Regions from separate parts of the Pseudarthrobacter sp. 902506025 genome, predicted to be linked through region 1. Evidence: riboswitches for the same ligand, from Rfam matches in the RefSeq annotation. Region 1 holds a riboswitch; each other region holds the start of a gene.
The links. A riboswitch is a leader RNA that binds a small molecule or an ion and turns the genes downstream of it on or off. The one in region 1 is predicted to bind thiamine pyrophosphate.
Positions count from the first base shown of each region.

Region 2: linked by a shared signal. The riboswitch ahead of thiC (phosphomethylpyrimidine synthase ThiC) and the one ahead of AB0280_RS08235 (FAD-dependent oxidoreductase) in region 1 are both predicted to bind thiamine pyrophosphate.
Region 3: linked by a shared signal. The riboswitch ahead of thiD (bifunctional hydroxymethylpyrimidine kinase/phosphomethylpyrimidine kinase) and the one ahead of AB0280_RS08235 (FAD-dependent oxidoreductase) in region 1 are both predicted to bind thiamine pyrophosphate.
Region 4: linked by a shared signal. The riboswitch ahead of AB0280_RS04090 (ECF transporter S component) and the one ahead of AB0280_RS08235 (FAD-dependent oxidoreductase) in region 1 are both predicted to bind thiamine pyrophosphate.

Region 1 is NZ_JBFBKW010000003.1:224,228-227,429, reverse strand. It holds gene AB0280_RS08245 (RNB domain-containing ribonuclease) at 1-705, opposite strand, end outside; gene thiE (thiamine phosphate synthase) at 745-1,494, opposite strand; TPP riboswitch at 1,522-1,640, shown strand; gene AB0280_RS08235 (FAD-dependent oxidoreductase) at 1,633-2,934, shown strand; gene thiS (sulfur carrier protein ThiS) at 2,931-3,167, shown strand; gene AB0280_RS08225 (thiazole synthase) at 3,172-3,202, shown strand, end outside.
Region 2 is NZ_JBFBKW010000011.1:55,122-58,323, forward strand. It holds gene AB0280_RS17845 (VOC family protein) at 1-168, opposite strand, end outside; gene AB0280_RS17850 (amidohydrolase family protein) at 267-1,349, opposite strand; TPP riboswitch at 1,427-1,534, shown strand; gene thiC (phosphomethylpyrimidine synthase ThiC) at 1,530-3,202, shown strand, end outside.
Region 3 is NZ_JBFBKW010000009.1:86,578-89,779, forward strand. It holds gene AB0280_RS15975 (Rne/Rng family ribonuclease) at 1-1,402, shown strand, start outside; TPP riboswitch at 1,583-1,680, shown strand; gene thiD (bifunctional hydroxymethylpyrimidine kinase/phosphomethylpyrimidine kinase) at 1,688-3,202, shown strand, end outside.
Region 4 is NZ_JBFBKW010000002.1:59,678-62,879, reverse strand. It holds gene AB0280_RS04095 (ABC transporter ATP-binding protein) at 1-807, opposite strand, end outside; gene AB0280_RS04090 (ECF transporter S component) at 807-1,430, opposite strand; TPP riboswitch at 1,498-1,638, opposite strand; gene AB0280_RS04085 (heme-degrading domain-containing protein) at 1,725-2,267, shown strand; gene AB0280_RS04080 (iron-containing redox enzyme family protein) at 2,456-3,202, shown strand, end outside.

The sequences.
Region 1 (3,202 bases):
CTGCGGAACAGCGTCGATCCGGTAGCCGCCGTCGGGCAACTGGACGATCTCCTGCTCAGGCATGTTCAGGCTGGCGCCCCCGCGTGCCCGTTCCAGCGCCACCCGCTTCAGTCCCACCTCGCGGAGGAGGCCCAGTACGGGGGAGGCAGTCCCGGCGTCGAGATCGGCCTGGGCGCCTTTATAGCTGAGCTTGTCACGGCTGATGACCCGCGCCCTCCGGACGCCCACGGACAGCACTGTCGCGTCGCCGTCGAGCGTGAAGTCCCAGACGAAAGCCGAACACTCCTGGCCGGGCAGCAGGCTTCCGGCGCCCTCGCTGATCACCTCGGGGTGCAGCGGGATCCGGCCGTCCGGGGCGTAGAACGTCTGTCCGCGGCGCCGCGTCTCGGCGTCCAGCGGGCCGCCCGGAGCAACAAACGCCGGAACGTCGGCGATGGCGTACATAACCCGGTAGCCGTTTCCGTCCGGTTCGATGAACACTGCCTGGTCCAGGTCCGTGGACGACGCCGGATCGATGGTCACGAATCCGACGGCGGTCAGGTCGTAGGACGGCAGTTTCAGCGCGGCGACGGCGGCGCGGGCGTCTTCCACTGCTTCGGCGGGGTACGGTCCCGGCAGTTCAAGTTCCGTCCGCAGCAGGCCCAGCGCCTCTTCCAGGGCGTTCTTGTGGTCATGGACGTTGGGGGCCAACCGATGATGTGACACAAAAATCAGCGTATCCCCAAGTCCCGGAATTAAGCAGGCTCAGGAGCCGGTGCCGTCCAGCGCGTCGAGAAGGGAGGCGGCGGCGGCTGCGGGGTCGGGTGCTTCGGTGATGGCGCGGACCACCACGATCCTGCCGGCACCGGCCTCCACCACGTCACGGACGTTTCCGTGGTCGATGCCGCCGATGGCAAACCATGGCACGGGATCTCCGGCCTGCCGGGAGGCTTCGGCGGCATATGCCACCAGTTCAGGGCCGACGGCGGCCCTGCCGGGTTTGGTGGGCGTGGCCCAGACCGGACCCACACAGAAGTAGTCCAGCCCGGACGGCCCCACCGTTGCGGCCAAAGCGGCGTCCACCTGGTCAGTGGTGTGGCTGGAGAGCCCAATGGCCGCGTTGCCGTTGACCAGCGTCCGCGCTGCCGGCAGCGGAAGGTCCTTCTGGCCGATGTGGAACACCGGCGCCCCGGACAGCACGGCGATGTCCGCACGGTCGTTGACGGCCCACAGCCGGCCATGGCGTACCGCTGTTTCCTTCAGGACCGCCAGGAGGTCCAGTTCCTCTGCGGCTTCGATGGTCTTGTCGCGCAGCTGGATGATGTCCACGCCGCCGGCAAACGCGGCGTCAACGAAGTCCGCGAAATCGCCGCGCGCAGTCCGTGCGTCGGTGCAGAGGTACAGGCGCGCTGCCTTGAGGGCGTCAATGTGGCCGGCGTTGGCAACTTCGGCGGGGAGGGCAGCGGAGGCTGGGGCGTGGGGGCCGGCGGGCAGGGATGAGGCGGACACATTCATGCCTGCAAGCCTAGTTCCTCTAAACTGGGCTGGTACTGCGGGAGCCCGCGGCAGCTGTCATAAAGCGCCGGGCTGAGAGGGCGTCAGAGCCGACCGCTTGACCTGATCCGGTTAATGCCGGCGTAGGGAAGGAACCACATGCGCAACCCCGTTGACAGTCTCCCCGGGCCCGAAGGCGCCAGCGCAAACTCCACTGTCCGGGCCGACGTCGCCGTCATCGGCGGGGGAGTGGTGGGCCACGGCATCGCCTGGGAGGCGCAGCGTTCCGGACGCTCCGTTGCCCTGATCGACGACGCACCCGGAAACGGTGCCAGCTGGGCCGCCGCGGGCATGCTGGCCCCGGTCAGCGAACTGCACTACCAGGAGGAGGACCTCCTGGAACTGATGCTTGAGGCGTCGTCCCGCTGGCCAGGGTTCGCCGCGGGGATCGCCGGCGCGACGGGGGCGGATTGCGGATACCTGACGACGCCGACACTCGCCGTGGGTGCCGACGCCGCGGACCGCCGCGCGCTGATGGACCTCCGCGCGGTACAACAGGCCAACGGACTGGGGGTGGAGCCCCTGGCCGTGCGCGAAGCCCGCAAACGCGAGCCGCTCCTCAGCCCCGCCATCGCCTGTGCCCTGGACACACCCGCGGACCACCAAGTGGACCCCCGGCGCCTGGTGGCGGCCCTGCGGCTGGCCCTCGCGGGCGTTGCACTGACGTCCCCGGAGCTGGCCGCCGCGGGCGCGGTGGACGGGTATGCCGTGCCGGACCGGGCCACCGGCCTGCTGTGGGAGGGCGGAACGGTTGCCGGTGCCAGCCTCGCCGGCGGCGGCACCGTCCTGGCAACGGAAACCATCGTGGCCAACGGCCTGCAGGCAGGGGACCTTGGCGGCCTGCCCGACGGCCTCGACCTGCCACTGCGCCCAGTCCACGGGGACATACTCCGTCTCGCCGTTCCGCAGCACCTCCAGCCCCTGGTGACCTCCACGGTTCGTGGGCTGGTGCACGGAGTCCCCGTCTACATCGTCCCCCGGCAGGACGGGACCGTGGTGATCGGGGCAACCCAGCGCGAGGACGCGCTCTCCGATGCCGTGAGCGCCGGAGGCGTCTACCAGCTGCTGCGGGACGCTCAGGCGCTGGTGCCCGCCGTCGCTGAACTGGAACTGCTCGAGTGCACCGCCCGGGCCCGCCCCGGTACCCCCGACAACGCGCCCCTGCTGGGCCGCGTGCCGGTGGATCCGGGGTCCGGAAACCCTGCCGCCGGGCATGTCCCGGGACTCATCATCGCCACCGGGTTCTTCCGGCACGGCGTCCTGCTCACCCCCGCCGCAGCCGCCATCTGCACGGCACTGCTGGACGGGACATCAGATTCCCGCTGGTCGCCCTTCAGCCCGGAGCGGTTCTCCCGGCCGGCGGCAGCCGCCACCACACCCCACATCAAGGAGACAGCGTGAACATCACCCTGAACGGAAACACGCACGAGGTGGCCGACGGCGCCTCCATCACCACGCTCGTCAGCCAAGTCACCGGACGCCCGCTGGCACCCAACGGACAGGCGACGGACGGCGGGAAACTGGGCGTCGCCGTCGCACATAATGCCCAGGTGGTGCCGCGGAGCCAATGGTTCGCCACCGCGCTCGCCGAGGGCGACGATATTGAACTTGTCACTGCAGTACAGGGAGGCTGACGCCATGACCGAAACCAGCACCATCAACCCCGCCG
Region 2 (3,202 bases), on a different contig from region 1:
GCCCAGGCGGCCAAGGTAGAGCCCGCCGTCCTGCTCTGCCACCACCTCAAGGCCCAGCGCACGCTGGTAGTAGTCGGTCATGACCTTCATGTCGCCCACCTTGAGCATCACGGTGCCCATGGCGAGGTCGGCAGGAAGAAGATCCTGGCTGCTGGCTGATGCGGTCATTGAAGGCTCCTTGCATTGGCGGCCGTCCCATTGGCGGCCTGTCACCTATTAAAATTACTTGAAGCTTCAATTTATTCCAAGTCCCCGGGAACCGTTTGTCAGCGAATGATCCGCCCGCCCAGCACCACCTGCTCCAGCGCCGTAATGGTCTCCGGTACAGCCCGCGGATCTTCCCGGCATACGACGACGTCGGCGCGGGCCCCCTCTTCCACTCCATCCGCTCCCAGCCAACTGCGTGCTGCCCAGCAGGCGGAGTCGAGGGCCGCGTCCATGGGGAGGCCGGCGCCGTGCAGGGCGAGGATTTCGTCGGTGATCCTGCCGTGCCGGATCACGCTGCCGGCATCGGTGCCGGCAAAGATGCGCACACCCGCTGTGTGGGCTTCCGCCACCCGCTCGAGCCTGCGTTCCCATAAGGCGCGCATGTGGGCTGCATAGCGCGGGAATTTCGCGTCCGCTTGGGCGGCAATGTCGGGGAAGGTGGCGATATTGATGAGCGTGGGCACGATCGGTACGCCCTGCTCCACGAACCGGGGCAGGTGGCGGGGCAGGAGCCCGGTGGCGTGCTCGACGCAGTCGATGCCGGCGTCCAACACCTGGTCGAGGGTGTCTTCGGCGAAGCAGTGGGCCGTCACCCTGGCGCCTTCGTCGTGCGCCGCCTGGACGGCATCGCGGACGACGGCGGCGGGAAACGACGGCGCCAGGTCACCGGCGCTGCGGTCAATCCAGTCACCCACCAGCTTGACCCAGCCGTCGCCGTCGCGCGCCTGCTTGCGGACGGCCTCCACGAGGCCGTCCGGTTCAACTTCCTCAGCGAAGCCGCGCAGGTAACGGCGCGTCCGGGCGATATGGCGCCCGGCACGGATCAACACCGGGAAGTCCCTGCCACCCTGCATCCAGCGGGTATCCGCCGGCGAGCCGGCATCCCGGACCAGGAGGGTTCCGGCGTTGAGGTCCGCCTGCGCCTGGTCCCTGGCGGCTGCGGGCTCCACGGGGCCCGCAGGGCCCAGGCCGATGTGGCAGTGGGCGTCCACGAAGCCCGGCAGGACCCAGCCGTCGAGTACCCGGCCGGGAGGAGTGTCCGGCTTGTTGAACGTGAGCCTTCCGTCCACCGACCAAAGTCCATGCCGCACCCGGTCCGGCGCGGTCAGGACGGGTCCACGGAAGTGGATGATGTCTGCCATGGGGCTCCTTTCGATGCCCGGTCAGGCTAGCACCGCAATTATGACAAGCCTGGTTCAGGGGCCTGTGGTAGCTTCGTTCCTGACCACACGGGTGCCCTTGCAGGGGCTGAGATCGGGCTGACGCAGCCTGCGACCGTTGAACCTGTCCGGGTAATGCCGGCGAAGGAAGTGAGTATTCCCTTGAGTACGCAAAACACGCAGTTGAACCCTGCCCTGCTGCCGTCCGCCGGGGAGCCCGGCGACACATCAGTTCCGCAGGTAACCCAGTCCCTGAAGTCCCATTCCCTCGCCTACCTTGCGGATGAGGCGTCCGGGATCCGGGTACCGGTGACGGAAATTTCCCTTGAACCATCACCCAACGGCCAGCCGAACGCACCCTTCCGGACCTACCGGACTGCCGGACCCGGCAGCGACCCCGTCCGCGGGCTGCAGCCCTTCCGCGCAGAGTGGATCGCCGCGCGCGGGGACACCGAACCCTACGGCGGCCGGGAGCGCAACCTGCTCGACGACGGCCGCTCGGCCGTGCGCCGCGGTGCTGCCTCCGCGGAGTGGAAGGGCGCACAGCCGGTGCCACGCCGCGCCGTCGACGGCCGGACGGTGACGCAGATGCACTATGCCCGGCAGGGAATCGTGACGCAGGAAATGCGCTTCGTGGCGCTGCGCGAAAACTGCGACGTTGAGCTGGTCCGCAGCGAGGTTGCTGCCGGCAGGGCCATCATCCCGAACAACATCAACCATCCGGAATCCGAGCCGATGATCATTGGCAAGGCTTTCCTGGTGAAGATCAACGCGAACATTGGCAACTCCGCGGTGACGAGTTCCATCGCGGAGGAGGTGGACAAGCTGCAGTGGGCCACCCAGTGGGGTGCCGACACCGTCATGGACCTCTCCACCGGCGACGACATCCACACCACGCGGGAGTGGATCATCCGCAACTCCCCCGTGCCGATCGGGACGGTGCCGATCTACCAGGCGCTGGAAAAGGTCAACGGCGAGGCCAACGCCCTCACGTGGGAGATCTTCCGCGACACCGTGATCGAACAGTGCGAGCAGGGTGTGGACTACATGACCATCCACGCCGGCGTGCTGCTCCGCTATGTCCCGCTGACGGCCAACCGGGTGACCGGCATCGTCTCGCGCGGCGGCTCCATCATGGCCGGCTGGTGCCTGGCCCACCACCAGGAGAACTTCCTGTACACGCACTTCGACGAGCTGTGTGAAATTTTCGCCAAATACGACGTCGCCTTCTCCCTGGGTGACGGCCTCCGCCCTGGTTCCACGGCGGACGCCAACGACGCCGCGCAGTTCGCGGAGCTGGACACGCTCGCCGAGCTGACGCAGCGGGCCTGGGGGTACGACGTCCAGGTGATGGTGGAGGGGCCCGGCCACGTTCCCTTCCACCTGGTCCGTGAGAATGTGGAACGGCAGCAGGAGCTGTGCAAGGGTGCGCCCTTCTATACCCTGGGCCCGCTGGTCACCGACATCGCTCCCGGCTACGACCACATCACGTCGGCAATCGGCGCCACCGAGATTGCCAGGTACGGGACCGCCATGCTCTGCTACGTCACGCCAAAGGAACACCTGGGCCTGCCCAACAAGGACGACGTCAAGACGGGTGTCATCACCTACAAGATCGCGGCGCACGCGGCGGATCTGGCCAAGGGCCACCCGGGGGCGCACGAACGGGACGACGCCCTGTCCAAGGCACGGTTCGAATTCCGCTGGCGCGACCAGTTCGCCCTGTCCCTGGATCCTGTGACCGCGGAGGCGTTCCACGACGAGACGCTTCCCGCTGAACCGGCCAAGACGGCGCACTTCTGTTCCATGTGCGGCCCCAAGTTCTGCTCCATGCG
Region 3 (3,202 bases), on a different contig from region 1:
CAAGGACCAGGACATCTTCGCCGCCTGGCGCATCGACGAGCAGATCCACAAGGCGCTTGAACGGAAGGTCTTCCTGCCCTCCGGCGGCTCCCTGGTGATCGACCGTACCGAGGCGATGACCGTGGTGGACGTCAACACGGGCAAGTTCACCGGCAGCGGCGGCAACCTTGAGGAGACCGTCACCAAGAACAACCTTGAGGCAGCCGAGGAAGTGGTGCGCCAGCTGAGGCTGCGCGATATCGGCGGCATCATCGTGATCGACTTCATCGACATGGTGCTCGAATCCAACCGCGACCTGGTCCTGCGCCGCCTGGTGGAGTGCCTGGGCCGTGACCGGACCAAGCACCAGGTGGCCGAGGTCACCTCGCTTGGCCTGGTCCAGATGACCCGCAAGCGCATGGGCACCGGACTGCTGGAAGTCTTCGGCGAGCAGTGCGAGGCCTGCGCCGGCCGTGGCGTTGTGACCCACGACGATCCCGTGGAGCACCGCCGCGCCAACATCGTTGCCGCCGAGCACCACGTCCAGCGCACCGACAACCGGCCCGAAGCCCGCGCGGAAGCCCGTCCGGAAGGGCAGCGGAACGACAATGCCCAACCCGGCGTGCGTACTGAACGCAAGCGGCGGCGCGGACGCGGCGGGCAGCAGCCCGAAGCGGCCCCGGCACCTGCCGTCCACGTGCACACGGTCCAGCCCGACCCGTCGGACGCCGAGCGGCACGCCAAGGCGGAGGCCACCAGGCTTGCCCTGGCGAACATTGCCGCTGCGGCCCACGCTGCCCACCTGCATGACGATGAGGTGGCGGCAGCCCGGCAGGTGCCTTCCGTGGAGCCTGCGCCGGCGCCCGTCGAGGAGAAGCACGACGCCGATGCCCCGGCACGTCCTGCGGCTGTCCTGACGTTCGGCGGCGAGGAAGTCCCGCTTCCGTTCGTGGAGCACGCTGAGGAACAGCATCCCCTGCCTGCCCTCACTCTGGACCGGCTCGCGGAAGCGTTCGCCCACCTTGGCCAGCCGGCTTCCCCTGTGGAGAACGCGCCTGCCAAGACCGCCGAAGCCGTGAAGGTGCCGGAGGCTGCGGTGCCGGAACGGCAGCACGACGGCGGGGGAGCGGAAGCCCGCGCCGCCGCAACGGAAGCTGCAGCCGGAAAGGACTACTCCGACCACACGCTGGAGCAGTCGCGACAGCGCAGGCCGCGGCGCCACCGTGCCGCCAGCCGTGCCCAGGGTGCCGCCAACGAGACCGCCGTCCAGCATCACGAAAACGTCCAGGCGGCAGGCGCAGGCCATTCGCACGCGGCCAAGGCTCCCGAACCCGTGAAGCCCCAGCAGGCACCGGCGGAACCGGGCAAGGCGCCCGAGGAACCCATCATCCTCGGCGTGGGTGTGCCTGCCTCGGAGCTCTAGGCGCAGGAGTTACCGGCCAAACGGCCACGCAGTAAGGAATCCCCGTCCTGCGGACGATTCACCCGGGAAGCACCGTGGGAATCGGCCGTGTGGCGGGGATTCCTGCTGCTGCGAGGTTGTTGTTTCCTTGACCCGAGGGCTGTCATCCTTTCCTCCTGGTGCGGCCTACGGGCTAGGGTGGAAACCGACACGGGGTGCCGCGCAGAAGGCCGGCTGAGATCCAGACCCGTTGAACCTGTCCGGCTAGTACCGGCGAAGGGATGTCTCTTGTCTTCGACCCTTTCCATGCCCCTTCCTGCTGCCTCCGGCGTTCCCACCGCGCTGCCCCCGGGCCGGGACGTCCCGCGGGTCCTCTCGATCGCGGGCTCCGACCCGTCCGGTGGCGCCGGCATCCAGGCCGACCTCAAAAGCATTGCCGCCCACGGCGGATACGGTATGGCTGCCATCACCGCCCTGACGGCACAGAACACCCGTGGCGTGCAGGCTGTCCACGTTCCTCCGGCCGCTTTCCTCGCCGAACAACTGGACGCGGTCAGCGACGATATCTCCATCGACGCGGTCAAGATCGGCATGCTGGGCGACGAGAGCGTCATCCGCACTGTCCGGCATTGGCTGGAGAAGGTGCGCCCCGCCGTCGTGGTCCTCGACCCCGTGATGGTGGCCACCAGTGGTGACCGGCTGCTGAAGGAATCCGCGGAGGCTGCCCTCCGCGAACTGCTGCCCCTGGCGCACCTCATCACTCCCAACCTCCCGGAGCTTGCCATGCTGGTGGGCGGGGACCCTGCCGGGACCTGGCCGGCGGCGCTGGACCAGGGAAGGCGCCTTGCCGAAGCCACCGGAGCCACCGTGCTGGTCAAGGGTGGCCACCTCGCGGGTGCAGACTGCCCGGACGCGCTGGTCAACACGGCCGGCCTCCTGTCCCAGGAAGTGGTGGAAGTGCACGGCAAACGAATTTCCACCCGCAACAGCCATGGCACCGGCTGCTCCCTGTCCTCCGCGATGGCCACCGTCCAGGCACGCCTTGGGGACTGGGAGGCATCGCTCCTGACGGTCAAGCCATGGCTGGCCGGCGCCCTTGAGAACTCGGAGCAGCTTGAGGTGGGCCAGGGCAACGGCCCCGTGCACCATTTCCACCATGTGCGGCCGGCCCCCGCGGAAGGCGCTTTCGCTGCCCGGCTGTGGACGGAAGCCCAGCAGGACGTGGCGGACATCTACGCCCTGGACTTCATCCGCGGCCTGGCCTCCGGAGACCTTGCTGAGAAGGACTTTGCCTACTACCTGGCGCAGGATGCCCTGTACCTGAACGGCTACTCCCGCGTCCTCGCCCGGGCCAGTGCCCTGGCCCCCTCCGAAGCGGAGCAGCTGTTCTGGGCCGGATCCTCGCAGCAATGCCTGGAGGTGGAGTCGGAGCTGCACCGCTCATGGCTCAGCACCCGCCCTGCCCAGGGCGGACTTGGCCCCGTCACCAAGGCCTACGTGGACCACCTCACTGCAGCGTCGGCGTCGGGAAGTTACGCCGTCCTGGCCGCCGCTGTTCTGCCCTGTTTCTGGCTCTACGCCGAGGTAGGGGAAAAGCTGCACGCCCAGTTCCTCGCCTCGGGAGCGCCTGACGGCCACGCCTACGCAGCCTGGCTCCGGACCTACGCCGACGAGGGCTTCGCCGAAGCCACCCGGCGGGCCATCGCCATCGTGGACGCGGCAGGGCGGAAGGCCTCCGACCATGAACAGGCGGCGATGGTGACCGCCTTCAGGCAGTCCTGCCGCCTGGAAGTGGAATTCTTCGACGCGCCGAGGCTGCAT
Region 4 (3,202 bases), on a different contig from region 1:
CACATACCCGGGCACCCACACGCCGGCAGCGGCCAGCATGGTCCGCGCCTCCGTAAGGACGCGGTCCGGCGGCCCGTCCAGGAGCACTGCAGGATCCGCGGCGGAGCCGGGCTGCAGGACCACGATCCGGTCCACGAGGTCCTTCCAGACGGACACCCGGTGCTCCACCACCACCAGCGTCGCCCCGGTTTTGTCCAGGGAGCGGGCCACGGCGTCGCGGACCTCCAGCACGCCGTCCGGGTCCAGGTTGGCGGTGGGCTCGTCCAGCAGGATCAGTCCGGGACGCATCGCCAGGATGCCCGCCAGCGCCAGGCGCTGCTTTTGGCCGCCGGAGAGGGCCGACGTCGGGTGGTCCAGCGGGAGGTGGGCGAGCCCGACGTCGGCAAGTGCCTCGTGAACGCGCGGCCAGATGGCGTCGCGGGGCACCGCAAGGTTTTCGGCGCCGAAGGCGACGTCGTCCCCCACCCGCGACAGGACCACCTGGGTCTCCGGGTCCTGCTGCATGAGGCCGGCGCGGCCGCGCCGTGCCCGTGGCGGGGCCCCGTCCACCAGCAGCGAACCGGACTCGTCGGCGTCGCCTGCCTCGCCGTCGTCGTTGATGTCCCCCAGGACGCCGGCAAGGGCGTGCAGCAGCGTGGACTTCCCGGCGCCGGAGGGCCCCAGCAGGAGCACCCGCTCCCCGGGGGCGATGTCCAGGTCAAGGCCGTGGACGGCGGGCTTGGCCCGGCCGGCGTGCCGCCATCCCCAGCCGCGGGCGGCGATGGCGGCAGGCCGGACCATGCCGGAGGCGTCCTGGGAGGGTGCCATCAGGAGAAGACGGGCTCCGTGGCAGCCTTGCGGGACGCGAAGGAGCTCAGCACGCCGGTGCGGGCCAGGCCGCGGGTGGCAAGCCAGGACAAAGCGCCCGCCAGGATGGCCCCGGAAAGGGTGGTCAGCACGATGTAGGCGAGCTTGTCCGCGCCGGAGTAGGCAATGTTCCAGCCCCACGGGGCAAACGAGTCATTCAGGCCGCAGAAGAACCCTGCCGCGGCGCCGGCCAGCAGCGATACAGGAAGGTTGAACTTGCGGTAGACGAAGATCGCGAAAATGATTTCCGCGCCCAGGCCCTGGATGAAACCCGAAAACAGGACCGAGGCGCCGTACTGGGAACCCATCAGCAGTTCGCCGGTGGCGGCTACGGTCTCGCAGAACAGGGCAGCCCCGGGCTTGCGGATGATGAGCATGCCCAGCACCCCGGGAATCATCCAGCCGCCGGCGAGCAGTCCGGTCAGGGGCGGGTAGGCGGCGTTCATGGGGGCGGACAGTGCGGCGGCCCCCTGGTCCCATGCCCAGAAAATGACGCCGCCCGCGATGGCCACCAGGGCGGCGACGACGATGTCCACGACGCGCCAGGACTTACTGGTGGTCTTCTTGATTGCTGCAGTACTCATGTGATCCTCCTGGGAAACAGGAGGGGAAAGTGGACCCGGCTGCCGGCCTGTGGCCGTGCATCCGCGACACTTTGAGAACTCGACTCCCTTGCGCCGGTACTAACCGGATCAGGTTCGAGGGTCTGCGGCTGTCCGCACTCTCAGCGCCCACCTGCGGTGCCCGGCCTGCGCCAGGATGCCCGACGGCGGCGCTCCCCTGTCGTTTTTAGTGTTGCTTTGTGGTTGGGTAACGCTGTTCATTTCGCCCAGTTGGGCGTGGTCAAGTTTACACCTGGCAGGAGTAGATTGAGGGCCATGACCGCCAATCCACCGGATGTGACCGGGTTCGATCCTGATTCCAGCGACGCCCAGCCGGAGGGCTCACTGGAGGCGCAGATTGCCCGCATCGAGGCGGAGGTCCGGGAGCTCCAGTTCCCCGGCTTCTCGCTGGACGATGCGTTGAACCTTGGCCTGCTCCTCGTTGAACTGGGCAAGGAGCGGTCGTTGCCCATCGCCATCGACATCGCCAAGGGTGAGCAGGTGCTGTTCCATGTCGCACTTCCTGGCGCCACGCCTGACAACGGCCACTGGATCCGGGCCAAGCAGCGCACTGCCCTCCGGTACGAGGTGCCCTCCCTCCTGGTGGGACTGCGTGGCCGGCTGGGCGGCGGCCGGATCGAGGACAACGCCTGGTTCGACCAGTCCCGCTATGCGGCACACGGGGGCGCGTTTCCGATCCACGTCACGGGCGTTGGGGTGGTGGCTTCCGTGGCGGTGTCCGGACTGCCGCAGCTGCAGGACCACGAACTGGTGGTTGAGGCACTGCGCGACATCCTGGGGTCGGCGCTGGACGAGTAGCGCCGGCCAACCAGCCCTGGCTGACCAGGCGCAGCGGGACAAGCACCGTACATGCCCGGCGACACCAGGCCGCTTAGCTTTCATTAGTAATCATGCTTACTATATTGTCCCCGGGGTACGACCACCACAGGGAATGGGAGCACCTTCGGCGTCCCTTCCCGCAACCGGCGCGGCAACCAAGGAGCACCATGAGAATCCCGGACACCAGAGGCCCCATCAGCAGCGCCCTCTTTGCGGCCCTGTCCAAGGCCCCTGATGCAGCCACGCCCGAGCTGGACGGGCTGCACCGGCTGGTCGCGGGGCAGGTGGCCCGAACCGGTGACATCATCGCCGACGAAGACATCCAGCTGTCCCTCTTTTGCCTCTACGAACTGCATTATTCGGGCCTGGACGGGGTCAGCGACGCCTGGGAGTGGGAACCGGCCCTGATCAGGGTCCGGCGCCTGATCGAGGAACCCTTCGAAGCCGCCCTTCGTGCCGCCGCACGCCAGGCCGCCGGTGACGCCGACCTGCCCGCCGGGATTGCCATGACCAGCGATGCCGTTGCCGACGTCCTTTTTGGCCTCGCCGGTATGGACACCGGTCCCAGCGTTTCCCGCTTTGTCGCACGGAAGGCAAGCCTGGAGCAGCTCAAAGAGTTCCTGATCCACAAGTCCGTGTACCAGTTGAAAGAAGCGGATCCGCACACCTGGGCCATTCCGCGGCTCACCGGCCGGGCGAAGGCTGCCCTCGTGGAAATCCAGGCGGACGAATACGGCGGCGGCAGGCCGGAACGGATGCACAGCGCGCTGTTTGCCCGGACCATGCGCGGGCTGGGCCTGGACGACAGGTACGGCGCGTACGTCGACACCATCCCGGCCGTCTCCCTCGCATCCGTGAACCTCATGTCGCTGTGCGGCCTGAACCGGCGGCTCCGCGGGGCAATCACCGGCCAC